DNA from 4 places in the Variovorax palleresanus genome. Region 4 is predicted to be linked to each of the others. Evidence: predicted binding sites of a transcription regulator. Region 4 holds the regulator's gene; each other region holds the start of a gene.
The links. The regulator LexA, encoded in region 4, represses DNA repair genes until DNA is damaged. The targets are predictions, from matches to a motif close to ACTGTATNNNNATACAGT.

Region 1: imuA (translesion DNA synthesis-associated protein ImuA) is a predicted target of LexA. The motif match lies at 3,639-3,656, and genes of this name have one in related genera.
Region 2: ACJ7Z0_RS18335 (ATP-dependent helicase) is a predicted target of LexA. The motif match lies at 4,673-4,690, and genes of this name have one in related genera.
Region 3: ACJ7Z0_RS07120 (DNA topoisomerase IV subunit B) is a predicted target of LexA. The motif match lies at 3,897-3,914, and genes of this name have one in related genera.

Annotation. Positions count from the first base shown of each region.
Region 1 covers NZ_JBJNVP010000002.1:490,924-498,129, reverse strand. Annotated here, with positions in the region: gene ACJ7Z0_RS06090 (M20 metallopeptidase family protein) at 42-1,388, opposite strand; gene ACJ7Z0_RS06085 (LysR family transcriptional regulator) at 1,515-2,414, shown strand; gene ACJ7Z0_RS06080 (ABC transporter substrate-binding protein) at 2,421-3,545, opposite strand; gene imuA (translesion DNA synthesis-associated protein ImuA) at 3,670-4,485, shown strand; gene ACJ7Z0_RS06070 (Y-family DNA polymerase) at 4,454-5,803, shown strand; gene ACJ7Z0_RS06065 (error-prone DNA polymerase) at 5,796-7,206, shown strand, end outside.
Region 2 covers NZ_JBJNVP010000002.1:3,064,961-3,072,166, reverse strand. Annotated here, with positions in the region: gene fur (ferric iron uptake transcriptional regulator) at 1-187, shown strand, start outside; gene hprK (HPr(Ser) kinase/phosphatase) at 201-1,160, opposite strand; gene ACJ7Z0_RS18345 (PTS sugar transporter subunit IIA) at 1,243-1,710, opposite strand; gene hpf (ribosome hibernation-promoting factor, HPF/YfiA family) at 1,895-2,224, opposite strand; gene ACJ7Z0_RS18335 (ATP-dependent helicase) at 2,564-4,660, opposite strand; gene corA (magnesium/cobalt transporter CorA) at 4,878-5,864, shown strand; gene ACJ7Z0_RS18325 (5'-methylthioadenosine/adenosylhomocysteine nucleosidase) at 5,857-6,645, opposite strand; gene ACJ7Z0_RS18320 (ABC transporter substrate-binding protein) at 6,649-7,206, opposite strand, start outside.
Region 3 covers NZ_JBJNVP010000002.1:722,155-729,360, forward strand. Annotated here, with positions in the region: gene parC (DNA topoisomerase IV subunit A) at 1-857, opposite strand, end outside; gene ACJ7Z0_RS07115 (lytic transglycosylase domain-containing protein) at 950-1,840, opposite strand; gene ACJ7Z0_RS07120 (DNA topoisomerase IV subunit B) at 1,867-3,864, opposite strand; gene ACJ7Z0_RS07125 (MFS transporter) at 4,073-5,296, shown strand; gene ACJ7Z0_RS07130 (hypothetical protein) at 5,318-5,458, shown strand; gene ACJ7Z0_RS07135 (class I SAM-dependent methyltransferase) at 5,464-6,033, shown strand; gene dapA (4-hydroxy-tetrahydrodipicolinate synthase) at 6,077-7,003, shown strand; gene bamC (NlpB/DapX family lipoprotein) at 7,151-7,206, shown strand, end outside.
Region 4 covers NZ_JBJNVP010000002.1:182,932-190,137, reverse strand. Annotated here, with positions in the region: gene ACJ7Z0_RS04710 (oxepin-CoA hydrolase, alternative type) at 1-689, opposite strand, end outside; gene ACJ7Z0_RS04705 (3-hydroxyacyl-CoA dehydrogenase) at 721-2,241, opposite strand; gene ACJ7Z0_RS04700 (MFS transporter) at 2,368-3,525, opposite strand; gene ACJ7Z0_RS04695 (D-2-hydroxyacid dehydrogenase family protein) at 3,586-4,593, opposite strand; gene ACJ7Z0_RS04690 (hypothetical protein) at 4,686-5,060, opposite strand; gene lexA (transcriptional repressor LexA) at 5,199-5,873, opposite strand; gene ACJ7Z0_RS04680 (asparaginase) at 5,946-6,938, shown strand; gene adk (adenylate kinase) at 6,952-7,206, opposite strand, start outside.

The DNA.
Region 1 (7,206 bases), 310 kb from region 4:
CCGCGCCGCCGGATTCGCCGTTTCAGGGCGTACGGAGCAACTCAGTTGCCGCCGCCGGTGCTGGCGGCGGGCCGGTTCATGTAGGCGAGCGTGCTGCCCACCAGCGCGCGAACGCCCACCCGCAACGTGGACTCGTCGATCACGAATTCGGGCGAGTGGTTGGGCGCGCCGCTCTTGTCGCCGAACGGCGAGGCGTTGAGTTGCCAGAACACCACGGGAATGTTCTTGCCGAACGAGCCGAAGTCTTCGGAGCCCATGCTGGGCTGCGACTCGCGCGCCTTGCCCGCCCCGGCCGCGGTTTCGAGCGCCTGCGCCACCGACTGCGTGGCCGCGGGATCGCTCACCAGCACCTCGTAGCCGGTGTCGATGGTCACCTCGGCGGTCAGGCCGTGGCTCTCGGCGATCTTCTGCGCCTTCAGGCGGATGCTGTCGTGCGCGACCTTCTGGTTCTTCTGCGACAGCGAGCGCACGGTGCCGGCGATCTCCGCGGTGTCGGGCAGGATGTTGACGCGGTTGCCGCTTTGCAGCAGCCCCACCGTCACGACCGTGGGGCCGTCGAGCGGGTCGATCTGGTGGCTCACGATGTTCTGCAGCGCCAGCACGATCTCGGCAGCCGCAAGGATGGGCTCCTTGGCGGTCCACGGCGACGAGCCGTGGCCGCCCTTGCCCTTGAGCGTGATCTTGAAGGCGTCGCCGCTGGCCATGATGCCGCCGCGGCGGTAGCTGATGGTGCCCGAGGGGGCGCGCGCGTTGATGTGCTGGCCCATCACGACGTCGACCTTCGGGTTGTCGAGCACGCCGGCCTTGACCATGGCGGGTGCGCCGCTCGGCACGGGGCCCGGGCCTTGTTCCTCGGCGGGCTGGAACAGGAACACGACGGTGCCGGGCAATTCCGCACGCATCTTCGAGAACGCCTGCGCGGCCCCCAGCAGCATGGCGACATGGGTGTCGTGGCCGCAGGCGTGCGACACCGGCACCTCGCTGTTGAGCCAAGGCGCCTTGGCGGTCGACCTGAAGGGCAGCTCGTTGCGCTCGGCGACCGGCAGTGCGTCCATGTCGGCGCGCAGGGCGACCACCGGCCCCGGCTTGCCGCCGCGCAGCACGGCCTTGATGCCGGTCTTGGCGATGCCGGGCTGCACCTCGATGCCGGGCATCTTCGCGAGTGCGGCTGCGATGTAGGCCGCGGTCTGCACCTCCTGGTAGGAGAGCTCGGGGTGCTGGTGGATGTGCCGGCGCCATTCGATCACCTGCGCCTCGGAGGCATCCGCCAGGGCGAGCGCGCGCGTGGCCAGGGCATTGCCGTTGTCCGCTGCGGTCTGGGCGAAGGCGCCGGTGTTCAGCAAGCTGCCGGACAGCACCAGCAGGGCAAGTGGGGAGCGGATGTTCATGATGGCTCGTGCAAGGAAAAGTGAAAGGACCGCGGCGCACCTTAACGAAAGCCGGGGTGAAGGAAAAGATCCGAAAAACTCCAGAGCGATCAAAATATCTGATCACTCGCTCGCCACGCTTTTTTCATGAACCTGCGGCATCTGAAGATCTTCGAAGCGGTCGTCGAGGCCGGCAGCATCCGCGCCGCGGCGCGCGATTCCACGCTGACGCAGCCCGCCATGACCTACGCCATCCGCGAGCTGGAGCAGAGCGTGGGCGCGCAGCTGCTCGTGCGCAGCGCCAAGGGCGTGGTGCCGACCGAGATCGGGCATGCGCTCCTGCGGCGGGCGCGTCTCCTGTCCAACGAGGTGCGCCGTGCCGAGGAAGAGATCGCCCAGCTGCGCGACCGCGCGGGCGGCCTGCTGCGCGTGGCCTTCAGCTCGTTCGCGCTCGAGCAGCTGCTGCCGACGGCGCTGCTGGATTTCCGGCGGCAGTGGCCGGGCGTGGCGCTCGAACTGCAGGAACTCAGCGGCGCCGACGTGAAGGGGCTGTGGGACCGCGGCGATTTCGATTTCGCGATCCTCGGCGAGCTGGAGCCCGCGGCCGATGACGGTCTCGACCGGGAAGTGCTGCTCAGCTTTCCGCTGGCGGCCATCGCGCGTGCGGGCCATCCGCTGGCACGGTTGCGATCGATGGCCAGGCTTCAGGGGGCGATGTGGGTCGTGCCGCCGTACGGCGCCGAGCTGCTGAAACGAAACTTTGCTGCCCTGGAGATGCCGCCGCCGCGCGACATCGTGATCTGCCATTCGTGGCAACTGGGCGCGACGCTGGTGCGCAAGGCCGATGCGCTGACGCTCGCCTCGGCGTCCCTGTTCACGCGGTCGGCGACGCGCTGGGGGCTGGTCGCGTTGCGGCTGGCGGACAAGCTGCCCAATGCGCATGTCTCGCTGCTCATGCGCGACCGCGCCTCGCTCACGCCCGCGGCCCGCGCGTTCTCGCAGGCACTGCGGGCGGTGGCGCACACGGTGCAGCCGCCCGGGCGCTGAGCGGCCTCAGCGCAGGTAGCGCCCGTCGGCCTTGAGCATCGACAGTTCGGAGAAGGTCAGGCCGCGATGTTCGCCGGGCCGGTACGACACGGCAATGCCGCCGATGTCGAGCGTCCGGAACGACTCGAGACCCTTGTGCAGCGAGTCCGGCGTGGGGTTCGGTCCGGCGCGCTTCAGTCCCTCGACCATGACCTTGGCCGCCACGTAGCCTTCCAGGCTGGCATAGCTGAACTCGGTCGCGCCGATTTTCTTCATGGCTGCCTGGTACTCGGCAATCACCGGCATCGCGCTGTTCCAGGGGTAGGGCACGACCTGCGAAATGACCACGCCGGCCGCGTCTTTCTTGATGTCCTGGAACAGCTTCTGCCCGTTCAGGAGCGAGAACGAGTAGAAGGCCGTCTCGCCGCCCGCGGCGCGGTAGGCCGAGATGAACTTGGCCGCCACGTCGTTGGTGGCCGACAGCACCACCGCCTTGGGCTTGAGCTTGGCCAGTTCCACGGCGCGTTCGGCGGCGTCGGAGCCATCGTTCTTGATGGCCACGCTGCCGACCAGTTTCTCGCCGCGCTCGGCCACGAACTTCTGCGTGCTTTCCAGCGCCGAACGCGCGCCGGGGTTGTCGTTGTGCGCAAAGCCGATGCGAGAGAGGCCGATGGTGAACAGGTGGTTCACGATGCGGTTGTATTCCTCGTCGTAGCTGATGCGCAGCGGAAAGCCGTACTCGGAGGGCTTCACCACCGGCGCCGCGCCGGTGTACGGGCCAACCACGGGAATCTTGAGCTCGTTGGCCGCCTTCAGCGCGCCGACCGACGACGACGTGCCGATGGGCATGAGGATGCCGATGGCGCCCTCCTTGACGAAGGTCTTGACGTTCTCGGCGCCCTTGGCGGGGTCAAAGGCGTCGTCGAGTTGGCGCAGTTCGACCGGCCGGCCGTTGACGCCGCCGGTGGCGTTCAGTGTGGTGAAGAAGGCACGGATGCCGATCAGGGGTTCGGTCGACAGGGACGCCAGCGGCCCGGTCTGAACGTAGGTCTGGCCGATCAGGAGCTTGGTTTGCGCCTGCGCGGCAGGCGAGAGTCCGAGGACGAAGGCGGCGAGGGCCGAAGCCAGTAGATGAATCTTTGTGTATTTCATGGTCACAAATTGTTAACAGACCATATTAAGAGGCGAGGCTCTTTGGGTAAATCCATCTTTACCCTCTCTTTCCCTGGTGCGGCCCATGAAAATACTGTATAAAAATACAGTTAACAATCACATCATGGGCCTCCCTTTCCTCGACTCCTTTTCCGCTGCCGCCGGCCGTGGCGTCTGGCACGCCGACGAACTCGGCCTGGCCGACGCGCAGGTCGTCGCCACCGGCCATGCCGCGCTGGACGCGGAGTTGCCGGGCGGCGGCTGGCCGGTCGGCGCCATGACGGAGCTGCTGCAAAGCACGCCCGAGGCGCATGTCTGGCGGCTGCTGCTGCCCGCGCTGGCGCAGGCGGTCCAGGCGCGCGGCGGGCCGGTGGTGCTGATCGGCGCACCTTACGAGCCTTGCGGGCCGTCGCTGGCGGCGCAGGGCCTGCCGGTAGAGGCGTTGATGTGGGTCAGGAGCGATGCCCCGGCCTCGCGGCTGTGGGCCTGCGAGCAGGCGCTGCGCTGCGCGGACGTGGCGGCCGTGCTGGCCTGGCTGCCGCAGGCCCGGGTCGGCGAACTGCGGCGGCTGCAGCTGGCGGCGGCGCAGCACGAGGTGCTGCTTTTCGTGTGCCGGCCCGAATCGGCCGCGCAGGGCGCCTCGCCGGCGCGGCTGCGGCTTCAGGTGGAAAGCTGCGCGGCCGACAGCTCGCAGATCGAGCTGCGCATCCTCAAGCGCCGCGGCCCGCCGCTGGCCGCGCCGGTGATGCTGCCCGCGCGCAACGAGCGCATGGCCGCCTTGCTGGCCGCCGCACGGCTGCGCCGCAAGCTGCGCCTGCAGCAGCAGGGCACGGTGGTGCCGGTGGGCGAAGCGTCGTCGTCGGCCACGGTGGTGCGCATCGACGCGTGGAAGGAGAAGGGGAACGGGAATGCACTGGATCGCATTACGGTGGCTGCCTGAATCCGACGCGCCTGAAGCGCCAGCCCTGCCCACGCCCGAAGCGCTGGGCTGGTGGGCGCTGCAATACACGCCGCACGTCGCCTGGCAGGACGAAGCGCTGATGCTCGAGGTTTCGGCCTGCGAGCGCCTGTGGGGCGGGCGGCTTCAGCTGATGCGCCAGCTGGTCGCCTCCAACCCCGCGCCCGACGTGCGCATGCTGGGCGCGCAGGGTGCCACGAGCCTGGTCGCGCTGGCCCGGCTGCGCCTGTTCGAGCGCAACGAAGACCGGCCCAAGGACATTCCGGCCGGCCTGCCGTTGGACACGCTGAGCGCCGCGCGCGAGCACCTCGATCTGCTCGCGCGGCTCGGCTGCCGCACCTGGGGCGAGGTGGCGGCCCTGCCGCGCGGCGGCCTCACGCGGCGCTTTGGCGCGGCGTTGCGCGAGGCGCTCGACACCGCCTGGGGCCTGCGCCCAGAAAGCCACAGCTGGCTCACGCTGCCCGACGTGTTCGAGCAGAAGCTGGAACTGCCCGCGCTGGCCGAGACCGCGCCCGAGCTGATGTGGTCGGCCAACCGCCTGCTCTCGGCGCTGCAGATCTGGCTGCGCGCGCGGCAGCGCGGCGCCCGCGCGCTCGAGCTGCAATGGACGCTCAACCTCAAGCGCTTCAACGGCGTCAACCTGCCGCCGCACCAGCAGGTCACCGTGCGCACGGCCGAGCCCACGCAGGACATGGCGCACCTGCGCCGCCTGCTGTCCGAAAAGCTCGCCCTCGCCACGCTCGCCGCGCCCGCCAGCTGGCTCCGGCTGCGCACGCTCGAAACCGATCCGTGGGCCGGCGCCAGCACCAGCTTCCTGCCCGAGGACAACCGCAAGGGCGACAAGCTGCACGAGATGGTCGAGCGGCTCAGCGTGCGGCTCGGACCGCAGCAGGTGGTGGTGCCCGCGGCCGAGGCCGACCACCGGCCCGAGCGCAAGCAGGCCTGGCGGCCCGCGCTGCAGAAGGACAAGGCGCCGCCGGACAAGGCCCGCAAGGAAGCCAAGGCCCGGGCCTCGCAGCCCGATGCCATCTACCCGTCATGGCTGTTGCCCGAACCCCTGCTGCTCGAGATGGACGGCGAGCGCCCCTGCTATCGCGGACCGCTAGGCAAGCTGGTCGGGCCGCAGCGCATCGAGGCCGGCTGGTGGGGCGGCAAGGAAGACGGCGGCCAGCCCGCGATGCGCGACTACTACATTGCCGAAAGCCCCGAAGCCGGCCTGGTGTGGATCTTTCGCGAGCGGCCCTCCGCGCGGTTTTCCCAGGGCGAAGTGCGCTGGTACCTGCAGGGGCTCTATGCCTGACCTGAGCGAAAAGCAACTGCGCGGGCGCAACTCGGCCGAGGTGCATGCGCTGCCGCAGCGGGCGCTATCCAAACCGGGGCTGCCAAGCCTGCCGGACTATGCCGAGCTGCACTGCCTCACCAACTTCAGCTTCCAGCGCGGCGCCTCGACGCCCGAGGAAATGGTCGAGCGTGCCTACCAGCTCGGCTACACGGCCCTGGCCATCACCGACGAATGCTCGGTGGCGGGCATCGTGCGCGCGCACGTCTGCCTGCGCGACCTGCCGGCCAAGCTCGACGAATACGAGCGCAAGCACCCCGACGAGCCGCCGATTCCGCGTAACCCCGGCTTCAGGCTGCTGTTCGGCAGCGAGTTCCGCTTCGAGCGCTTCAGGCTCGTGGTCATCGCGAACGGCACCGAAGGCTGGGGCAACCTTTGCGAGTTCATCACCGCCGCGCGCAACACCGAGCTGCCCAAGGGCGAATACCGCGTGAGCTGGGAAGGCAGCGACGTGGCTTCGCTGCAGGACTGCCAGGTTCTTTTCGTGCCGCATCGCATGCCGGGCAGCGCCATGGATGCCGCCACGCTGCATGAAGACCTGCTGGCCGCCAAGGCGTTCTACGGAGAAAACCTGTGGCTGGCGGTCGAGATGCTCAACGAGCTCGACGACGACCTGTGGTTTGCCGCACTCTTGCAGGCGAGCGAGCAGACCGGCGTGCCGCTGGTGGCGGCCGGCGACGTGCACATGCATGCCCGATCGAGCAAGCCGCTGCACGACGTGCTCACGGCCGTGCGCGAAGGCAAGACCGTGGCCGAGTGCGGTTTTGCGCTGCAGTCGAATGCCGAGCGCCATCTGCGGCAGCGGGTGCGGCTGGCCGAGCTCTATCTTCCCGACATGCTGTCGAACACGCTGGTGGTGGCCGAGCGCTGCCGGTTCGATCCGGAAGTCATCCGCGAGAACTACCAGTACCCGCTCGAAACCGTGGGCAGCCACGAGACGCCGGCCCAGACGCTGGTGCGCAAGACATGGGAAGGCGCGCAGGAGCGCTACCCCAACGGTGTGCCCGCCAAGGTGCGCGAGCAGGTGCAGAAAGAACTCGACCTGATCCTCGAGCTCAAGTACGAGATGTTCTTTCTCACGGTGGAAGACATCGTGCGCTTCGCGCGTTCGCAGCACATCCTCTGCCAGGGCCGCGGCTCCTCGGCCAATTCGGCGGTCTGCTTCTGCCTGGGCATCACCGCCATCGACCCTGAAAAAGGCCACCTGCTGTTCGAGCGCTTCCTGAGCCGCCACCGCCACGAGCCGCCCGACATCGACGTCGACTTCGAGCACCAGCGGCGCGAGGAGGTCATCCAGTACATCTACGAAAAATACGGCCGCGAGCGCGCGGCCATCGCGGCCGTCGTCATCTGCTACCGCGCAC
Region 2 (7,206 bases), 2.9 Mb from region 4:
GTACGAGCTCAACGAAGGCACGCACCACGACCACCTGATCTGCACGTCGTGCGGCAAGGTCGAGGAGTTCTACGACGCCGAAATCGAGCGCCGCCAGCAGATGATTTCAAAGGACAAGGGCTGGATCCTGCAGGATCACGCCATGTCCCTCTACGGCCTGTGCGGCGACTGCGCGAGCAAAAGGTAGCGGCAAACGCCCCTCAGTCCCCGTCGCGGCCGTTTTCCATGGCCTTGTGGTGGCGCGCCACGAAATCGGCATAGGTGTCGATGCCGCGCAGCTGCAGGATCGAATTGCGCACCGCCGCTTCCACCAGCACGGCGATGTTGCGGCCGGCCACCACCTGGATGATGACCTTGCGCACCGGGATGCCCAGCACGTCCTGCGTGAGCGGCGCCGAGGGCATGCGCTCGTAGTCGCGCTCGAAGCTGTCGCGCCGCACCAGGTGCACGATGAGCTTGAGCCGCATCTTCCGGCGCACGGCCGTCTCGCCGAAGATGGCGCGGATGTCGAGCAGGCCGATGCCGCGCACTTCCAGCAGGTTGAGCAGCAGGTCGGGGCAGCGCCCCTCGATGGTGTTCTGGTTGATGCGGTAGAGGTCGACCGCGTCGTCGGCAACCAGCCCGTTGCCGCGCGAGATCAGCTCCAGCCCGAGTTCGCTTTTGCCGAGCCCCGATTCGCCGGTGATCATGACCCCCATGCCCAGGATGTCCATGAACACCCCGTGCATCGAGGTGCGTTCCGCGAAATGCTTGGACAGGTAGGCCCGCAGCAGGTCGATCACGAAGGCCGAAGACTCGCGGGTGGCGAACAGCGGCAGCTGGGCGCGCTCGCAAATCGATAGCAACTCGTCCGGCGCGGCCTGGCCGTCGGCGAGCACCAGCATCGGCGGTTCGAGCGTGACGATGCGGGCGATGCGACGCGCGCAGTCTTCCTGGCTGCCGCGCGTCAGGTAGGTCACCTCGCGGGCACCGAGGATCTGAACGCGATAGGGATGGATGTAATTGAGGTAACCGACCAGATCGGCAGCCGACTGGGCGCGGCTGATGACCTCGGGGTCGAATTGGCGTTCGGAAGCACCCAGGCCGGCGAGCCATTCCCAGCGGAGCGATCCGCGGAATTCCTCGAACATGGCGTCGGCACTGATGACGGTCGGCTTCATGCGTAGGGGAGTCGGCGCTCAGCGCCCAGTTTGGAGCAGCCCAGAATACCGCGAAGCGGCTCTGCCGGGGCGACGACCACCTCTACGCGACCTGCGTCGATTGCCAGTTGGCAATGAGTCCGTGCAGCGCAGCCGCATCGGTGCTCGACTTGATCTGCTCGCGCAGACCGGCGTCGCTCAGCAATTCGGCAATTTCGGAGAGGATTTCGAGGTGTTTCTGCGTGGCCGCTTCGGGCACCAGCAGGAAGATCAGCAGCCCGACGGGCTGCTCGTCCGGCGCATCGAACCCGATGGGGTTGGCGAGCTGGAAGACCGCGGCCATCGGCGCCTTCAGGCCCTTGATGCGGCCATGCGGAATGGCAACCCCGTGCCCGAGACCGGTGGAACCGAGGCGCTCGCGCGCAAACAGGCTGTCGGTGATCAGGGCGCGGCCGAGGCCATGAAGGCTTTCGAACAGCAAGCCCGCTTCTTCGAAAGCACGCTTCTTGCTGGTAGCGTCAACGCTCACAAGCACTTGAGCGGGCGGCAGGATGGACGCGAGGCGATTCATGGTGGGGGAAGTCGGGGGCGATTATGCACCCGCTTGGTAAAAACCCCAATCCTGTTACTTACTTTTAGGCTACATGTTGCCCAGAGGCCTCGCGGCGCCGGGGCGCAAGAACAAAAACCGGGCAACAAAAAGCCGCCCGAAGGCGGCTTGTCGCAGGGGCCGCGAAGCCCTTGCCCGTGGCTACCTACATCACGCGCTTGGGTGCCGCGTGATGGTGGTCCTGCAGACGGTCCTTGTGGCGCACCACTTGGCGGTCGAGCTTGTCGACCAGTTCATCGACCGCAGCGTAGAGATCAGCGTGGCTCGACTCCGCGAACATGTCATTGCCCTTGACGTGAATGTTGCATTCCGCCCGTTGGCGGCGTTCCTTTTCCTTCTGCTTTTCCACCGTGAGGAGCACCTTCACATCGACCACCTGGTCGAAGTGCCGTGTGATCCGATCCAGCTTGCTCGTGACGTAAGTCCGCAAAGCAGGTGTGACGTCGAGGTGATGACCGCTGATCGTCAAATTCATGAATGACCTCCTGAGAATTGACGGTTGGGAAAATGACCCCGCTCCGGAATGAAGCGTGGCCGGCGAAATCAGATGTGGGTCGGGGGGAGAAGAGAAAAGAGGGGAAAGGAAAAGAGGGGAAAGAGGGGAGGAAAGAGGCAAGGTCGATTCACTATGCCCAAGCTGTCACGGTATTGCAATAGTCGGGCTTTCCACCGGGGCATGCGCAAGCGGCCCGGCGCCACTTCGCTACAGCTTCCATAGCTGCCGGCGCACGCGGGCCCGCCGCTGCGGCGCTTTGGCAGCAAGTGTTTCAGTGCGTCACCAGCGGTGACCCTGCCAGGCGGAGGGCCTGCGGTTTCAGCTCCAGGCGGCGCGCATGCGGTTGCGCAGATCGATCACGGCGGCCGGTGGCGGCACGGCGGGTGCACGCGCGGGCGGCGCGGGCCAGGTCTGCTGTTCGAAGCCCGCAAGATCCGCCTCGGTGATGAAGCGCGTGCGGTTGGCGTACAGATGGCGGTCTCCCCGCACGGCCTGCTGCGTCACGTAGAAACGCTGCGGCACCAGCAGGTGCAGATGGTCGCGTGCGCGGGTCATCGCCACGTAGAGCAGCCGCCGTTCCTCTTCGAGTTCATGCGCGCCCTGCGCCACGTCGGCCGGCAGGCAGCCGTCGACCACGTTGAGCACATGCACGGAGTTCCATTCCTGCCCTTTCGCCGAGTGGATGGTGGAAAGGATGAGGTAGTCCTCGTCGAGCGAGGGCGGGCCCGGCCGGTCGCTCGTCGCCTCGGGCGGATCGAGCGTGAGCTCGGTCAGGAAGCGCTCGCGCGAGGCATAGCCCGACGCCAGCCGCGCCAGCTGCTCGACGTCGCCGCGCCGCACGCCGGAAGGGTCGTCGTAGAGCCGCTCGAGATGCGGCAGGTACCAGCGCACCGCCAGTTCCACGTCGGCCGGCCATGCCAGCGCAGGCGCGCACAGCGCCGCGTAGGCCTCGGCGAACACCGCCCATTCGGCGCGCGCGGCCGAGGGCGGCACGAACTCGCGCACCGCCGCCACCGGGTCGGCCGCCTGGTCCATGGCGTCGAGCAGCCGCGCGCCCGTGGCGGGCCCGATGCCCGGGATGAGCTGCGTGACGCGAAAACCCGCCATGCGGCCGCGCGGGTTTTCGGCAAAGCGCAGCACCGCGAGCAGGTCCTTCACATGCGAGGCCTCGAGGAACTTGAGGCCGCCGTATTTCACGAACGGGATGTTGCGGCGGGCCAGCTCGAGTTCGAGCGGCGCACTGTGCGTGGAAGCGCGAAACAGCACCGCTTGCGACTTGAGCGCGAGGCCGCCCTCGCGGTGCGCCAGCACCTTGTCGGCCACCCAGACCGCCTGCTGCGCCTCGTCGGGCACCAGCACCAGTTGGGGCCTGCCCGCCGAGGGCTTGTCGGTCCAGAGGGTCTTGGCATGCCGCTCGGCGGCCTGCGCGATGACCCGGTTCGAGACGTCGAGGATCGGCTGCGTGGAGCGGTAGTTGCGCTCCAGCGTGACCACCCGCGCGGCCTGCGAAAACTGCAACGGAAAGTCGAGGATGTTACGCACCGTTGCGCCGCGAAACGAGTAAATCGACTGCGCGTCGTCGCCCACCACCGTCACGCCCCGGCCATCGGGCTTGAGCGCAAGAAGAATCGAGGCCTGGAGCAGGTTGGTGTCCTGGTACTCGTCGACCAGCACGTGGTCGAAACGCGCGCCGACCAGTCCGGCGAGCGCCGGCTCGGCCACCATGCCGGCCCAATAGAGCAGCAGGTCGTCGTAGTCGAGCACGTTCTGCTGCTGCTTGGCCTCCACGTAGGCGCCGAACAGGCGCTTGAGCTCGGCCTCCCATTCTGCGCACCACGGAAAAGCTTCCGCAAGCACATCGGCCAGCGGGGCGCGCGTGTTGACGCAGCGCGAGTAGATCGAAAGGCAGGTGCCCTTGCGCGGAAAACGGTTCACGCTCGACGACAGGCCGAGCTCGTGCCGCACCAGGCCCATCAGGTCCTCGGCGTCGCCGCGGTCGTGGATCGTGAAGTGGTCGTCGAGGCCGATGTGCGCGGCGTACTCGCGCAGCAGGCGCGCCCCGATGCCGTGGAAGGTGCCGGCCCACGGCAGCGCGGGTGGCTTTTCTGACTTGAGTCCGAGGACGCGCGCCAGCACTTGGCCCGCGCGGCGCTCCATTTCAAGCGCCGCGCGGCGCGAGAAGGTCAAAAGCAGCAGGCGCTGCGGGTCGACGCCGCCGGCGATCAGGTGCGCCACCCGGTGCGCCAGCGTGCTGGTCTTGCCGGAGCCCGCACCGGCAATCACCAGCAGCGGACGTTCGTCCAGGTGTTCGACCGCGGCGCGCTGCTCGTCGTTGAGCGTAGAGAGCGCCGCGGCCAGGCGCTCGGCCTGGGTGGCACCGGCGGCGGAAAAAACAGGGAGCGCAGCGGTCTGCATGGCCGCAACTTTACTGTATGTCCATCCAGATCGGCAGCCTCCCGTCACATGGCCGATGACATAATCGCGCCTCGCTGCAACTGGAGACCGCACCTTGGAAACCGCCCCGTCTCGGCAGCTTTCAACTCCCCTCTGACGCCTTGCCTGCGCGGGACCGGGAATTGAAAGCGCCCCTTCCCTCGCCCCATCGCCTCAGCCATTTCACGGGAGTGAGCCCATGCTCAATATCTTTACGCTCGCCAACGGCCGCCTCGTCCAGGAAGAGATCGAAGCGCTCGAGGAGCTTTCCAAGTTCCAGCCGATCTGGGTCGACCTCGAATCGCCCACCCTCGAAGAGAAGCGCTGGATCAAGCAGTACTACGGCCTTTCGATTCCCGAGGACGCGATGGACGAGGACATCGAGGAGTCGGCGCGCTTCTATGAAGAAGACAACGGCGAACTGCACATCCGCTCCGACTTCCTGATCGACGACGACGAAGACCCGCGGTCGGTGCGCGTGGCGTTCATCCTGAACCAGCACAACACCGAACTGCGCAGCCGCGGCGTGCTGTTCTCGATCCACGACGAAGACGTGCCCGTGTTCCGCCTGCTGCGCATGCGCGCACGCCGCGCGCCGGGACTCATCGAGGACGCGAAGGAAGTGCTGCTCAAGCTGTTCGACGCCGACGCCGAATACTCGGCCGACACGCTCGAGAACATCTACGACGAACTCGAAGTGGCCGGCAAGAAGGTGCTCGAAGGCAACGTCAGCGACGAGCTGGCCGGCGAAGTTCTGGCGGCGATCGCGCGCCAGGAAGACTTGAACGGCCGCATCCGCCGCAACGTGATGGACACGCGCCGCGCGGTGAGCTTCATGATGCGCAGCCGCATGCTCAACGCCGAGCAGTTCGAGGAGGCGCGGCAGATCCTGCGCGACATCGAATCGCTCGACAACCACACGGCCTTCCTGTTCGACAAGATCAACTTCCTGATGGATGCGACCGTCGGTTTCATCAACATCAACCAGAACAAGACCATCAAGATCTTCTCGGTGGCCAGCGTGGCGCTGCTGCCGCCCACGCTGATCGCGAGCATCTACGGCATGAACTTCAAGTTCATGCCCGAGCTCGACTGGTCGCTGGGCTATCCGTATGCGCTGGCATTGATGGCGGCCAGCGCGCTGGTGCCGATGTGGTACTTCCGCCGGCGCGGCTGGCTCAAGTAGCAGCGGGCGTTACCGAGGAAGAAGGCAGCGTGGCCAGCCACGCATCGACCAGCGCAAGGCTGTAGCGGCTCGCCACCTCGACAACGAAGCGCGCGAAGTCGCCATGCGCGGCGTCGTCGGCGCGGTCCGAAATCGTCCGCATTGCTGCGAACGGCACGCCATAGTCGTGGCACGCCTGCGCCATGGCGGCTCCTTCCATCTCGACCGCGAGCGCGTCGGGCAGGTCGCGCCGCAGCGCCTCGCTCTCGGCGCTGGTCGACACGAAGCGGTCGCCGCTCACCAGCAGGCCGCGGTGCACCTTGGGCGCTTGAATGCCGAACTCGTCGACGGCCTGCTGGCCGATCAACGCCACCGGGTCGCGCAGCACACCGGCCGCCACCTCCGCCAGCGCATTGCCAATGGCCGCGTCGGCCGCGAAGCGCGCCATGCCCGAGAGCGGCACCTCGTACTTCGGAAAGATCGGCGAGGCGTCGAGGTCGTGCTGCAGCAGTTCCGACGCGACCACCACGTCGCCCACGTTCACGCCCGGCGCAAGCCCGCCGGCAACGCCCGTGAACACGATGGCCCGCACGCCGAAGCGCTCGAGCAGCACCGTGGCCGTGACCGCAGCGGCCACCTTGCCAATGCGCGACAGCACCGCGACCACCGGCTGGCCGTGCAGATGGCCGACCCAGAAGTCGCGGCCCGCGACGCGCACGCGCTGCTCGTCCGGCATCTGCGCGAGGAGCGCGCTGAGCTCCTCGTGCATTGCAGCGACGATGGCAAACGGTGCATCGCTCATCGGCTACTTGATGTCGACGCCATAGAAGGTGTGGCGGCCGAAGGGACTGAGCTTGAAGTCGACGACTTCCTTGCGCACCGGCTTCAGCTGCACCGCATGCGCGATGGTGAACCACGGCGCCTGTTCCTTGAAGATGACCTGCGCCTTCTTGTAGAGCGCATCGCGGTCGGCCTGCTTGGTTGCGCTCTTGGCCTTCAGCACCAGGTCTTCATACGGCTGGTAGCAGAACTTGGAGATGTTGCTGCCGCTCGCCGACTTGGCCGAGGCGCAGCCCAGCAGCGTGTAGAGGAAATTGTCCGGGTCGCCGTTGTCGCCGGTCCAGCCCAGCATGCCCATCTGGTGCTCGCCGGCCTGCAGGCGCTTGCGGTATTCGCCCCACTCGAAGCTCTTGATCTCGGCCTTGACGTTGATCTTGGCGAGATCGGCCTGCATCAATTCGGCAATGCGCTTGGCGTTCGGGTTGTAGGGCCGCTGCACCGGCATGGCCCACAGGTCGGTCGAGAAGCCATCGGGAAAACCGGCCTGCGCCAGCAGCTTCTTCGCGGCCTCGGGATCGTAGGG
Region 3 (7,206 bases), 540 kb from region 4:
GTGCTGACGCCGGGCGGCAACTCGTTGACCACGAGCTGCCACTGGCCGCGCGCAAGATCTTCGATCTTCCAGCGCGCGCGCACCTTGAGGGAGCCGCGGCCGGTGCGGTAGGCGTCGGCGATGTCGGCCGGGCCACTGATGATCTGGGCGCCGCCGGGATAGTCGGGGCCGGGCACGATCTGCAGCAGCTCCTCGTCGCTGAGCTTGCCGTTCGCCTTGATCAGCGCCACGCAGGCATCGGCGATCTCGCGCAGGTTATGGCTCGGGATCTCGGTGGCCAGGCCGACCGCGATGCCGCTGGCGCCATTGAGCAGCGTGAACGGCAGGCGCGCGGGCAAGAGGCGCGGTTCTTCGGTGCTGCCGTCGTAATTGGGAATGAAGTCGACCGTGCCTTCGTCGATCTCGTCGAGCAGCAGGCTGGTGATGCGCGCGAGCCGCGCCTCGGTGTAGCGCATGGCCGCGGCGCCGTCGCCGTCGCGGCTGCCGAAGTTGCCCTGGCCGTCGACCAGCGGGTAGCGCTGCGAAAAATCCTGCGCCATGCGCACCAGCGCGTCATAGGCCGCTTGGTCGCTGTGCGGATGGAAGCGGCCGAGCACGTCGCCCACCACGCGCGCGCTCTTGACGGGCTTGGCACCCACGGTGCCGTTGGCGCCGCCAAAGCCCAGGCCCATGCGCGACATCGAATAGAGGATGCGCCGCTGCACCGGTTTCTGGCCGTCGGACACGTCGGGGAGCGCGCGGCCCTTGACCACGCTGAGCGCGTATTCGAGATAGGCGGTTTGTGCGTAATCGGCCAGCGTGAGGGTGGTGTCGCCGTCGGTGGGACCCTGGAGATCGAGCGGAGGTTGGGAGTCCATGTAGAAGAGAAAAAGAAAAACAGTTGTCGGGCCGTGCGCCTTTTATGCGCTCAACCCAGTGATCGGCGACGAAAAACGCGGATGCGGCATGTTCAGGACAGCGGCACTTCCGCTGTGCCGTCCGATACCGTCGGCTGCTCGGGCATGTCGGGCATGGCCGGCATGCCGCTTGGCGAGTCGGGCGGCAGGTTGCCACGGCCCAGGGCGCCGCCCTTCGGCACCGTGAGCTCCATGCGAATGCGCCCCGGCGCCTTGCCGCCGCGCGCATTGCTGCCACCTCCACCGCCCAGCGCCGCCGACGGCTTGAGGTAGGCGTAGAGCTGCAGCACCGTCTGCACGTAGTTCTGCGTTTCCTTGTAGTTCGGAATCTTGTTGCCCGCGCGCTGCACGGCGCCCTCGCCGGCGTTGTAGGCGGCCAGCGCCAGTTCGATCTGGCCCGGGAACATGGCGATCAGGTCGCGCAGGTAGCGCGAGCCGGCGGCGATGTTGATGCGCGGATCGAACAGCTTCTTTTCGATGCTGCTGCGCTTGTCCGCCGAGACGCCGTAGCGCTGCGCGGTGCCTGGCATGAGCTGCATGAGCCCCATCGCGCCCTTGGGCGACACGGCCTGCGCATCGAAGCCCGACTCGGTGGCGATCAGCGCCTGCAGCAATTCGTAGTCGATCGAATGCTTGTCCGCCGCATCGCGCAGCGCGGCCTTCGCGGTCTTGTAGCTGGGCGAGGCTTCGAAAAGAGCGAGCAGGGTCTGCGACGCTTGCGGCACCTTCCCATCGAGCTTGCGCCCGCCGCGTCCGAATGGCGACACGCCCTGCGAGGTGTCGAAGCTCTGGCCCCGGCGAAAGAAGATCTGGTAGCGCTCGTCGATCTTTTCCGCCGCGAAATGGGCCACGCCCTTGCTGTCGACGTAGCCGTAGATGTCAGCGGCGTGCGCCAGCCCCTGCTGCGTGCAAAGCAGCAGCAAGGCCAGGAACAACGGACGCATGAAATCTGAAATTTTCACGAGGGTGGTCAAACATCGATGTCGACATCGTCAGCGCGCAGTTCCATCAGCTCGCGCCGAGCCGCTGCCTCGCCCTTGCCCATGAGCTTGGTGATCTCCCCTTGGGTGGACGTGAAGTCGAAGCGTCCCAGCTGCACCTTCATCAGGCGCCGGGTGTCCGGATTGAGCGTGGTTTCCCACAATTGTTCCGCGCTCATCTCTCCCAGACCCTTGAAGCGGCTGATGTTCCAGGCGCCTTCGCGCACGCCGTCCTTGCGCAGTTTATCCAGGGTGGCGGTCAGTTCGCCCTCGTCGAGCGCATAGACCTTGGAAGCCGGTTTCTTGCCGCGCGCCGGGGCGTCCACGCGAAAGAGTGGCGGCTTTGCGACATAAACATGGCCGGCTTCGATGAGTTTCGGAAAGTGCCGGAAGAACAGCGTGAGCAGCAGCACCTGGATGTGCGAGCCGTCCACGTCGGCATCGGAAAGGATGCAGATCTTGCCGTAGCGCAGGCCGCTCATGTCGGGCGTGTCGGCGGGGCCGTGCGGATCGACGCCCACGGCCACCGAGATGTCGTGGATTTCGGTGTTGGCAAAGAGCCGGTCGCGCTCGACTTCCCAGGTGTTCAGCACCTTGCCGCGCAGCGGCAGGATGGCCTGGCTTTCCTTGTCGCGGCCCATCTTGGCGCTGCCGCCGGCGGAGTCGCCCTCGACCAGGAAGACTTCGTTGTGGCTGATGTCCTTGCTCTCGCAATCCGTCAGCTTGCCGGGCAGCACGGCCACGCCGGAGCCCTTGCGCTTCTCGACCTTCTGGCCTGCGCGCTGGCGCGTCTGCGCGGCCTTGATGGCCAGTTCGGCCAACTTCTTGCCGTAGTCGACGTGCTGGTTGAGCCACAGCTCGAGCGCGGGACGCACGAAGCTCGACACCAGCCGCACCGCATCGCGCGAGTTGAGCCGTTCCTTGATCTGGCCCTGGAACTGCGGGTCGAGCACCTTGGCACTCAGCACGTACGAAGCGCGCGCGAACACGTCTTCGGGCAGGAGCTTCACGCCCTTGGGCAGCAGCGAGTGCAGTTCGATGAAACCCTTCACCGCCGTGAACAGGCCGTCGCGCAGGCCGCTTTCATGGGTGCCGCCGGCGCTGGTGGGAATCAGGTTGACGTAGCTCTCGCGCACCGGCTGGCCGTCTTCGGTGAAGGCCACGCACCAGTCGGCGCCCTCGCCTTCGGCGAAATTGTCGGCGTTCTTGTCGGCATGGCCGCTGCCTTCGAAGAGCGGAATCACCGGGTCGCCGCTCAGCGTCTGCATCAGGTAGTCGCTCAGGCCGCCCTTGTAGAGCCACTGCTGCGTTTCCTTGGTCTTCTCGACCGTGAGCGTGACGCTCACGCCCGGCATCAGCACGGCCTTGCTGCGCAGCAGGTGCGTGAGTTCGCTCATGGGCAGCGCGGCGGTCTCGAAATACTTGGCGTCGGGCCAGGCGCGCACGGTGGTGCCCTGGCGGCGCTCGCCGGCCTCGAGCTTGCGGATTTCGAGCGCCTCGATCACGTCGCCGGCGCTGAACGCCAGCCTGGCCACGGAGCCTTCGCGATGCGAGACGACTTCGAGCCGCTTGGACAGCGCATTGGTCACCGACACGCCCACGCCGTGCAGCCCGCCCGAGAAGCTGTAGGCGCCACCCGAGCCCTTGTCGAACTTGCCGCCCGCGTGCAGCCGGGTGAACACCAGCTCGACCACCGGGGCCTTTTCTTCAGGGTGCAGGCCGAACGGAATGCCGCGGCCGTCGTCTTCGATGCTGACCGAGTTGTCGGCGTGCAGCGTGACCTTGATCTTCTTGCCGTAGCCCGCCAGCGCCTCGTCGGCTGCGTTGTCGAGCACTTCCTGGATGATGTGCAGCGGGTTGTCGGTCCGGGTGTACATGCCCGGTCGCTGCTTGACGGGCTCCAGGCCCTTGAGCACGCGGATGGAGCCTTCCGAATACCCGGAGGACGCGGACGATGAACTGGGGGGAGTCTTGAGGGGAGTCGCCATGGGGGCGGATTGTAGTCAGTCGAACCGAAATGACTGGATACCCATACAGGAACATCGCCCGGCAACTGCTCCATGCCATCGAATTTCGCGGCGTTCACGGCGCCGGTCTGCTTTGATGCCCGGGGCGCATCAAAGCACTGGCTATAAATCATCAATGGCGCAAGGCCCCTCCACCTGCCAGAGGATGCAAGTCGCTACATTCGACGCAATGCAAGCCTCCCCTCCCACTCTCTCGATCAAGCAGGTGCTGATCTGCGGCGCCATGATCGTCACGCTTTCGATGGGTATTCGCCACGGCTTCGGCCTCTGGCTGCAGCCGATCACCCAGGCGCAGGACTGGACGCGCCAGACCTTCTCGTTCGCGCTGGCCGTCCAGAACCTGTCGTGGGGCATCTTCGGCGTGTTCGCGGGCATGGTGGCCGACCGCTTCGGTGCCTTCCGAGTTCTGATCGCGGGCACGGCGTTCTATGCGCTGGGCCTGCTGGGCATGGCGTATTCGCCCACGCCGCTGCTGTTCACGCTGAGCGCCGGCGTGCTGATCGGCGCGGCGCAGGCGGGCACGACCTATGCGGTCGTCTACGGCGTGATCGGGCGCCAGATTCCGGCCGAGCGTCGCTCGTGGGCCATGGGCGTGGCGGCGGCGGCGGGCTCGTTCGGCCAGTTTTTGATGGCACCCATCGAGGGCCGATTGATCGGCAGCCTTGGCTGGCAGACCGCGCTGGCGGTGGTGGCGGTGCTGGCTCTGGTGATCGTGCCGCTGGCCTTCGGCCTGCGCGAGCCGCAGCGCGGGGCGCTGGCCGGCCGCCGCGACCAATCGGTGCTGCAGGCCGTGGGCGAGGCCTTCCGCTACCCCAGCTTCGGCCTGCTGATGGCCGGATACTTCGTCTGCGGCTTCCAGCTTGCGTTCATCGGCATCCACATGCCGACCTACCTGCGCGACCAGCGCCTGGCGGCCGACGTGGCGGGCTACGCGCTGGCGCTGATCGGGCTCTTCAACGTGTTCGGCGCCTACACGGTCGGGCTGCTGGGGCAGAAGCTGGCCAAGCGCAAGATCCTGGCGGCCATCTACCTTGCGCGGGCGGTGTCGATCATGCTGTTCCTGCTGATGCCGATTTCGCCGCTCAGCGTGTATGTGTTCTCGGCGGCCATGGGCTTTCTGTGGCTTTCGACCGTGCCCGCCACCAATGCGATCATCGCGGGCATCTTCGGGGTGGCACACCTGTCGATGCTCAGCGGCTTCGTGTTCCTGAGCCACCAGGTGGGGTCGTTCATCGGCGTCTGGCTCGGCGGCTACCTGTACGACACCACCGGGAGCTACGACATCGTCTGGTACATCGCCATCGCCCTGGGCGTGTTCGCGGCGCTGATCAACCTGCCGGTCAAGGAAAGCGCCATTGCGCGCGGCGGCCGGCCGGCCGCGGTGCCGGGCTGACGACGGAGAATGGACCGATACATGACTTCGCAGTTGCGCCATCGCCTCGTGCATGCCGGCTGGCTGGCCGGCGCGCTGGCGGTGCTGGGCGGCGTTTTCGCGCTCTACGTTCACCCGAGCTTTCTGGTGACACTGGTCGACCAGGTCTGGTCCTGCTTCTGATCGCCATGAAAGACATGGCAAACCCGCACGCCGGACTGGCGCCCTCGGAATGGATCGTGAAGTGGTCGCACCTGCTCGCGCCCGGCGCCACCGTGCTCGACGTGGCCTGCGGCCCGGGGCGGCACATGCAATGGTTCGCGGCGCGCGGGCATGCGGTCACCGGCGTCGATCGCTCACCGGAAGCCACCCAGGCCGCAGGTGCCTTCGGCCATACCCTGACCGCCGACATCGAATCCGGCCCCTGGCCTTTCGCGGGCGAGGCTTTCGGCGCAGTGGTCGTCACCAACTACCTGTGGCGGCCGCGCTTGGCTGACATCGTGGCCGCGGTCGCGCCGGGTGGCGTGCTGCTCTACGAAACCTTTGCCGCCGGCAACGAAAGCGTGGGCAAGCCCTCGCGCCCGGACTTCCTGCTGCAGCCCGGCGAACTGCTGGCCGCCTGCCGGGAGCTGCGCGTGGTGGCCTATGAAGACGGCTTTCTTGACGAGCCGCCACGCTTCGTTCAGCGCATTGCCGCCGTCCGTGCCGGCGAGGCCGGCCCGGGCCAGCCCGCGCGCCATCCGCTGCGGGGAAACTGACCCCACCGGGGGGCCGGTTTCCGCCGACCCCAGAGTAAGTAGAATCGGCGCTTTCGTCCACCGACAGAGAGATTCCCCCTTGGAGCAACTGACAGGCAGCATCGTCGCTCTCGTCACGCCGATGCACGACGACGGCAGTGTCGACTATCCCGCCCTGCGCCGGCTGATCGACTGGCACATCGACGAAGGCACCGACTGCCTCGGCGTGGTCGGCACCACCGGCGAATCGCCCACGGTCGACGTGGAAGAGCATTGCGAAATCATCCGCGTGGCGGTCGAGCAGGCCAAGGGCCGCGTGCCCGTGATGGCCGGCTGCGGCGCCAACTCGACCAAGGAAGCCATCGAGCTCGCCCGCTTCGCCAAGGGCGTGGGCGCCGATTCGCAGCTGCAGGTCGTGCCCTACTACAACAAGCCGACGCAAGAAGGCCAGTACCAGCACTTCAAGGCCATCGCCGAAGCCGTGGGCGACCTGCCCACCGTGCTGTACAACGTGCCCGGCCGCACCGTGGCCGATATGGCGCACGACACCGTGCTGCGCCTGGCCCAGGTGCCGGGCATCATTGGCATCAAGGAAGCCACCGGCAACATCGAACGCGCGCAGTGGCTCATTCGCGACCTGCCCAAGCACTTTGCCGTGTATTCGGGCGACGATCCGACCGCCGTGGCCCTCATGCTCTGCGGCGGCCAGGGCAACATCAGCGTCACGGCCAACATCGCGCCGCGCAAGATGCACGAACTGTGCGTTGCGGCCATTGCAGGCGACGTGCGGCGCGCCATGGAGATCCAGTTCGAGCTCATGCCGCTGCATCGCCATCTGTTCGTCGAGCCCAATCCGATCCCGGTCAAGTGGGCCATGTCCAGGCTCGGCCTGTGCGGAGGCACGCTGCGGCTGCCACTCACCGAGCTGGCCGAAGCGAACCAGCCCGTGGTCGAGGCCGCCCTGCGCGCCACCGGCCTGCTGAAGGGCTGAGCCGGCGCGCCGCTCCTCGACACCCCCTGCACTTCTTTTTCGCCTGCCGCACCAAGGTCAAGCAACCTTTTGCCCGAACCGTGCTCAGAGAGTGCGGGCAATGCGGCCCCTAGATTGATCGAACCCATTCCAACAAGGAAGACGACGTTGAAGAACCTTTCGCACATCTCGCGATTCGCACTGCTGGCCCTCGTTGTCAGCCT
Region 4 (7,206 bases):
TCCTGCGATAGCTGCGATGCGAACGTGGTGCCGCGCGCCTCGCTCAGCAGCTCCTTGATGCTGGCAAGCGAGTTTGGCGCGCGAGCGTTGAGCCGGGTTGCCAGCGCCAACGCGCTGGCGAGCGCCTGGCCGTTTTCGCTCAGTTCATTGACGAGCCCCAGCGCATGCAGCCGTGGCGCGCCGATGCGTTCGCCGCACATCAGCCATTCGCTCGCCAGCTGGCGCGGCAAGGCCTGGCCCAGGTGCCAGCTCAGGCCGCCGTCGGGCGACAGTGCGACGTTGCTGTAGGACGCCGCAAAAACCGCATCGCGTGCGGCCACGACGAAATCGCAGGCCAATGCGAGCGAGAAACCTGCGCCTGCCGCCGCGCCCTCGACTGCCGCGATGATCGGCTTGGGGAAGGCACGGATGGAATCGATCCAGTTGTGCAGGCCCTCGATGCTTTCGGCCTGCACCGAAGGGTCGCGCTGGCGGTTGTCGGATAGCCGCTGCAGCGAGCCTCCGGCGCAGAACCATGCGCCTTCGCCCACGATGACGACGCTGCGGATCTCCTCGCTGCTCTCGGCGCCGTTGAGCGCCTCGATGCCCGCGGCGTAGATCTCGGGGCCCAGCGCATTGCGCTGGGTCGGGTTGGCGATGGTGAGCACCATGGTGCGTCCCTCGCTGGTGCTCTTCAGTTCGGCGGTCATCGCTGTGATGCTTTCGTTGGGGTTGGCTTGTTTATTCTTCTTCGTGCAGCAGGCTCAGGCCCAGCGCGCCGCGGCGGCGCAGCCACGGGCTCGGGCGATAGCGCGGATCGCCGTAGACGGTCTGCAGGTTGAACAGCACCTCGAGCATGTTGGTGGGGCCATACAGGTTGCCCATGGCCAGCGGGCCGCGCGGGTAACCCAGCCCCAGCTGAACCGCGGTTTCGAGATCAGCCGGTGAGCAGACGCGCTGCTGGCACATGTCGGCGGCAATGTTCACGATGTTGCCGATCACGCGCTGCGTGACGAAGCCGCCGCTGTCGCGGATCACGCTCACGGCCTTGCCGTCGCGTGCGAAGAGGGCGTGCGCCACATCGCGGATGTCGCGCCGCGTGGCCGGGTTGGTGGCGAGCACGCGGCGCTTGGTGGCGGCATCGTCGATCAGCATGTCGATGCCGACGGTGCGCGTGGCATCCAGGCGCTCGACAGCGGCCACCGTGGTCACGTCGAAGCCCAGCGGCGCCACCAGGATGAGCGACGTGGGCGCGGCCGTGGCACCGCTGTCGATCTGGGCGCCCAAGGCGTTGACCAGCCGCAGCAACTCGGCCCGGCGCGCGGCGCGGGGCGAGACCCAGACGGAAGGCAGCTCGGAGAGCGTGGGCGGTGCGGCTTCGGGAACCTGCTGCATCACGCCGTCGTTGTAGCTGTAGAAGCCTTCGTTGGTCTTGCGGCCCAGCACGCCCGCCGCAAGGCGCTGGGCCGTGATCACGCTGGGTCGGAAGCGCGGCTCCTCGTAGTACTGGTGATAGATCGACTCCATCACCGGGTGCGACACGTCGAGCGCCGTCAGGTCCAGCAGCTCGAACGGGCCCAGGCGAAAGCCGGCCTGCTCCTTGAGGATGCGGTCGACGGTGGCGAAGTCGGCCACGCCTTCTCCCACGATGCGCAGTGCCTCGGTGCCGTAGCCGCGCCCGGCGTGGTTGACGATGAAGCCCGGCGTGTCCTGCGCCTGCACGGCGCTATGGCCCATCTGCACCGCATAGCCGGCAAGCTGTTTGCAGACTTCGGTGGAGGTCTTGAAGCCGGCCACCACCTCGACCACCTTCATCAGCGGCACGGGGTTGAAGAAGTGAAAGCCCGCCACGCGCTCCGGCTGCCTGAGCCCGGCCGCAATGGCGGTGACCGACAGCGACGAGGTGTTGGTGGCGAGCGTGGCCGTGGGCGCGACCACCGATTCGAGTTCGCGGAACAGCGAGCGCTTGACCTCGAGGTCTTCGACCACCGCTTCGATCACGAGGTCGCACTGGGCCAGGGCCGCAACCGAATCGACCGCCTTGACGCGGGCGATCTGGGCATCGCGCGCCGCGGCGTCGATCTTGCCCTTCTCGTGCAGCTTGTTCCATTGGGCCGCGAGGGCTTCACGCCCGCGTTCGGCCGCGCCTGCAAAACTGTCGAGCAGCAGCACTTCGCTGCCCGCCTGGGCAGCGATCTGGGCGATGCCTCGACCCATGGCGCCGGCGCCGACGACGCCGATCCGGGTGTAGTTCACTGTCATTGAAAAAGATTTTCGCTGGTTGATGGGTCCGGGCCTGCTTGCAGGCGCCGGGCCCGGAGTTGCGCAGCCTTCGATTTTGCAGCCACGGGCCTCGGGGGCGTGCCGGGTTTTACGCGGGTCCGCGCTTCAGGCCGCGCGGCGGCTGCGCTCGATGGCCACGCTCAGGCCGATGGCCAGCAGCAGCAAGGCGAAACCGACCCAGTTCATCCAAGCCACCGCATCGTTGGCAAGCAGCCATCCGCCCAGTCCGGCACCGACGGCCTGGCCGATGTAGATGCCCGAGCTGTTGAGCGCCACGGAGCCCGGCGCGAGAGCGGGGGCCAGGCCCACCAGCCGCGCCTGCTGCGCCGAATTGGTCGCGAAGCAGCCCAGGCCCCAGGGCACGAGTACCGCCGCCAGCCATGGGAGTGTGCCGGCCCAGGGCCAGAGAAAGAGGCTGAGTGCAATCAATGAACTGGTCACGAGCACCATGCGGCCGGCGCCCGCACGGTCGATGAACCGGCTCACCAGCATGTTGCCAACCAGGCCGAAGGCGCCGAACAGGGCCCACATCAGGCTCAGCGTGGTGGGATCCGCGCCGAAGTTTCGCTTCAGCAGCGGGCCGAAATAGCTGAACAGAACGAACTGGCCGGCACCCTGCAGGGCGGTGACCGAAACGATGCCCATCAGCACCGGGCTGCGGAGCACGCGCGACCAGGCTGCCGCCGTCAGTGCCGCGGGCCGGATGCCTCGCGGCAGGGTCAGCCAGATCGACGCCGCGCTCGCGATGCTGAGCAGCGCAACGGCCAGGAAAGCCGTGCGCCAGCCCAGGTGGCCGCCAATCAGCGCGCCAAGGGGGAGGCCCAGCACCGAGGCCATCGACCAGCCGAGAAAAACGAAAGTCACGGCGCGTCCGCGCTGCTCCGGCGGCACCAGCATGCCGGCGCAGGCCGCGGCCTGGGGCGTGAAGATGGCCGGTGCCACCACCGTGAGCATGCGCACCGGCAGCAGGGCGCCGAAGCTCGGCATCAAGGCCGCGACCACATGCCCGGCGGCGTACCAGACGAGGGTGAGGGCGAGCAACTGGCGGCGATCCCAGCCCGCGACCACGGCCGCCAGCAGCGGCGCACCGAGGCACATCACGATCGCGGCGGCCGTGATCAGCTGGCCGGCAGCTGCAACGGTGACGGCAAGCGACGTGCTGATCTCATTGAGCGTGCCGGGCACCACCATCACGCCCGTGCCGATCACGAAATTGCCGGCCAGCAGCGCCCAGAGCGCGCCCCGGGGCGCCGGCCGGCTCACTGAAGGACCTTCGCCTTCGTCTGCGGTATCCGCCTTGGGGCGGCCCGGCGGCTCATGAGATCACCGGCGAACCTGCAGCGCGCCGGGATTCACGATGTTGGTGGGGTTGCCCTTGATGAAGCTCACGACATTGTCGAAAGCCTGGCCGAAATAGCTTTCGTAGCTGTCCTGCTCCACATAGCCGATGTGCGGCGTGCAGATGCAGTTTTCGAGCCGCAGCAGCGCATGGCCCTGCAGCGGCGGCTCGCTCTCGAACACGTCGACGGCGGCCAGCCCCGGCCGGCCGCGGTTGAGCGCGGCCAGCAGCGCATCGGCCTCGACCAGTTCGGCGCGCGAGGTGTTGACGAAGAGCGCGGTCGGCTTCATGCGCGAAAGATCCTCGAGCTTGACCAGGCCGCTGGTTTCTTCGTTGAGCCGCAGGTGCACCGACAGCACGTCGGCGGCGGCAAAGAACTCGTGGCGGTTCTGCGCTACCTGGAAGCCGTCGGACCGGGCCTTGGCGCAGCTGGCCTCGCGGCCCCAGATGACCACCTGCATGCCGAAGGCCTGCCCGTAGCGCGCCACCAGCTGGCCGATGCGGCCATAGCCCCAGATGCAGAGCGTCTTGCCCTTGAGCACCGAACCCAGCCCGAAATTGGGCGGCATCGAGGCCGATTTGAGCCCCGACTGCTGCCACGCCCCGTGCTTGAGGTTGCTGATGTACTGCGGCAGGCGGCGCATGGCCGCCATGATGAGTGCCCAGGTCAGCTCGGCCGGCGCCTGGGGAGAGCCGGTGCCCTCGGCCACTGCCACGCCCCGCTCGGTGCAGGCCGTGACGTCGATGTGGCCACCCACGCGCCCGGTCTGCGAAATGAGCTTGAGCTTGGGCAGCTTTTCGATCAGCTGGCGCGAGATGTGGGTGCGCTCCCGTATCAGCACGATCACGTCGGCATCCTTCAGGCGAACCGAAAGTTGACCGATGCCCTTGACCGTGTTGGTATAGACCTTGGCCGCGTACGCGTCCAGCTTGGCGGCGCAGCGCAGCTTGCGCACGGCGTCCTGGTAATCGTCGAGGATCACAATGTTCATGGCGTGCCATTGTGCCTCGCAGCATTGACATGACGCGCGTGTGAACGTTTGGATACCCACCCCCGGCCATGGTCACCGGGGCTTGCACGGGTTCAGTGCAGGCGCGTGGAGCGTGGTGCGGTGCTGACCGCCTCCATGGCTTCGAGCGCCGCCAGCCGATCGAGTTCGGCGCAGACGTCGGCCATGCGCCCCGAGATCACCATGCGGTTGGTGCTGCGCTTTTCGCCCTGGGGCCCGTCGACCACGCGAATGACGCGAAGCGGCCGGCTGGGTGCTGGTGCTGCATTGGGTGCCGCGGCGCCGTGGGGGCGCGCCGTGCAGGCCGGCCGAACCGCGACGTAGCGCAGTCCGGCGGAGGCGCTGCCGCTATTGTCGCGGTGGCGGGGCCGGCGTGCCGGCAGCAGGCGGCTTGCCAGCGATTGCAGCGGCATCCACAAATCAACGATGGTGAGGAGGGCGATTCCCATGTGAACTCCAAAAAAGTCTGAGGTTGAACACAGGCAGGATTTCTTTGAAGGGACGCAACAGGGTGATGGCGACTTTGCGCCATACGCCCGCCACCTGTTGCGGCCGAATGAGGTGCTGCTTTCGGCAGGCCGCAGGGCCTACATCAGCATGGTGTTGCGGATGAGGCCGACCGCCAGGCCTTCGATTTCGAAGGGTTCGCCGGGCTGGACCACGATGGTCGGGTAGTCGGGGTTCTCTGCGTGCAGCTCGATGACCTGCTTGTTGCGCTTGAGGCGCTTGACCGTGACCTCGTCGCCGAGGCGGGCCACCACGATCTGGCCGTTGCGCGCTTCCTTGGTGGCTTGCACCGCCAGCAGGTCGCCGTCCATGATGCCGGCGTCGCGCATGGACATGCCGCGCACCTTCAGCAGGTAATCGGGCTGGCGCTGGAACAGCGTGTTCTCGACGTAGTAGGTCTGGTCGACGTGCTCTTGCGCGAGGATGGGCGAGCCCGCCGCGACGCGGCCGATGAGTGGCAGCGCAAGCTGCGCCATGCCGGGCAGCGAGAGGGAAAACTGGTTGTTGCGCGACTCGTTGAGCGAACGCAGCGCATCGCCCTTGAGGCGAATGCCGCGCGAAGTGCCGCTGACGAGTTCGATCACGCCCTTGCGGGCCAGCGCCTGCAGGTGCTCTTCGGCCGCATTGGCCGACTTGAAACCCAGCTCGCTGGCGATTTCGGCCCGCGTGGGCGGAGCGCCGGTACGGGCGATGGCGCTCTGGATCAAGTCCAGGATTTGCTGCTGGCGGGCGGTAAGCTTCACGGCGAACTGCATATGTGGTTCCTTGCGGCACTGGCTGAATATCCAGTACCTGTATTTTTAACCAGTTTTTAAAAGTTGGCAAGCATGGTCAATTCCCTTTCGTCCGGCCTGCGGCGCGTCGTGGTGCTGGGCACCGGCGGCACCATTGCGGGTCGCGCCGCCAGCGGCGGCGACAACATCGGCTACACCGCAGGGCAGGTGGGCGTGGCGGACCTGCTCGGCGGCGTCGATGCGCCCGATGGCGTGGCGCTCGAAGCCGAGCAGGTGGCGCAGCTCGACAGCAAGGACATGGGCTTCGATGTCTGGCTGCAACTTGCGCAGCGCTGCGCGTTCTGGCTGTCCGAGGCCGACGTGGCGGGCGTGGTGATCACGCATGGCACCGACACCATCGAAGAGACGGCCTACTTTCTCCAGGCGGTGCTTGCACCTGGCAAGCCCGTGGTCCTGGCCTGCGCCATGCGTCCCGCGAGTTCTCTTTCGCCCGACGGCCCACAGAATGTGCGCGATGCCATCGCCGTTGCGGCCACGCCGGGAGCGCAGGGCGTGACGGTGGTCTGCGCGGGCACGGTCCACGGTTCGCTGGATGTGCAGAAGGTGCACCCCTATCGACCGGATGCGTTTTCATCGGGCGATGCAGGCCCGATCGGCTACGTGGAAGAGGGGGCGGTGCGGCTTCTTCGCGACTGGCCGCGATTGCCGGTGAGTGCGGCTTCGAAGATTCCCGCAACGAAGGCAGGCGCGGCAACGCACTGGCCGAGGGTCGAGATCGTCACCAGCCATGCCGGCGCAACTGGCGCCATCGTCGATCTGCTGCTGCAGGAGCGTGCAGCCGGCGTGGCCGAGCCGATTCGGGGATTGGTCCTGGCCGCGACCGGCAATGGCACGGTGCACCATGCGCTGGAGGCTGCCGCGCTGCGAGCCCAGGATGCGGGAGTGGCCGTGCTGCGCGCCACACGCTGTGCGAGCGGGCGCATCCTGCCAAGAGCTGATGATCGCTTGCGGGACGCCGGTGCCCTGACGCCCGTCAAGGCTCGCATTGCGCTGATGCTGGAGCTGCTCGAAGCCACTGCCGCCTGACGGCGGCTCGCGTTCAGCTGCTCAGGGCAGCGAGGGCGCGCTGGGTGATTTCGTCGACCGTGCCGACGCCGCTGATGGCGCGGTACTTCGGCGCCGCGGCCGGATCGGCCTTGGCCCAGGCCGAGTAGTACTCGACCAGCGGACGCGTCTGCTGGCTGTAGACATCGAGCCGCTTGCGCACGGTTTCTTCCTCGTCGTCCTTGCGCTGAATCAGGTCTTCGCCGGTGACGTCATCCTTGCCCTCGACCTTCGGCGGGTTGAACTTCAG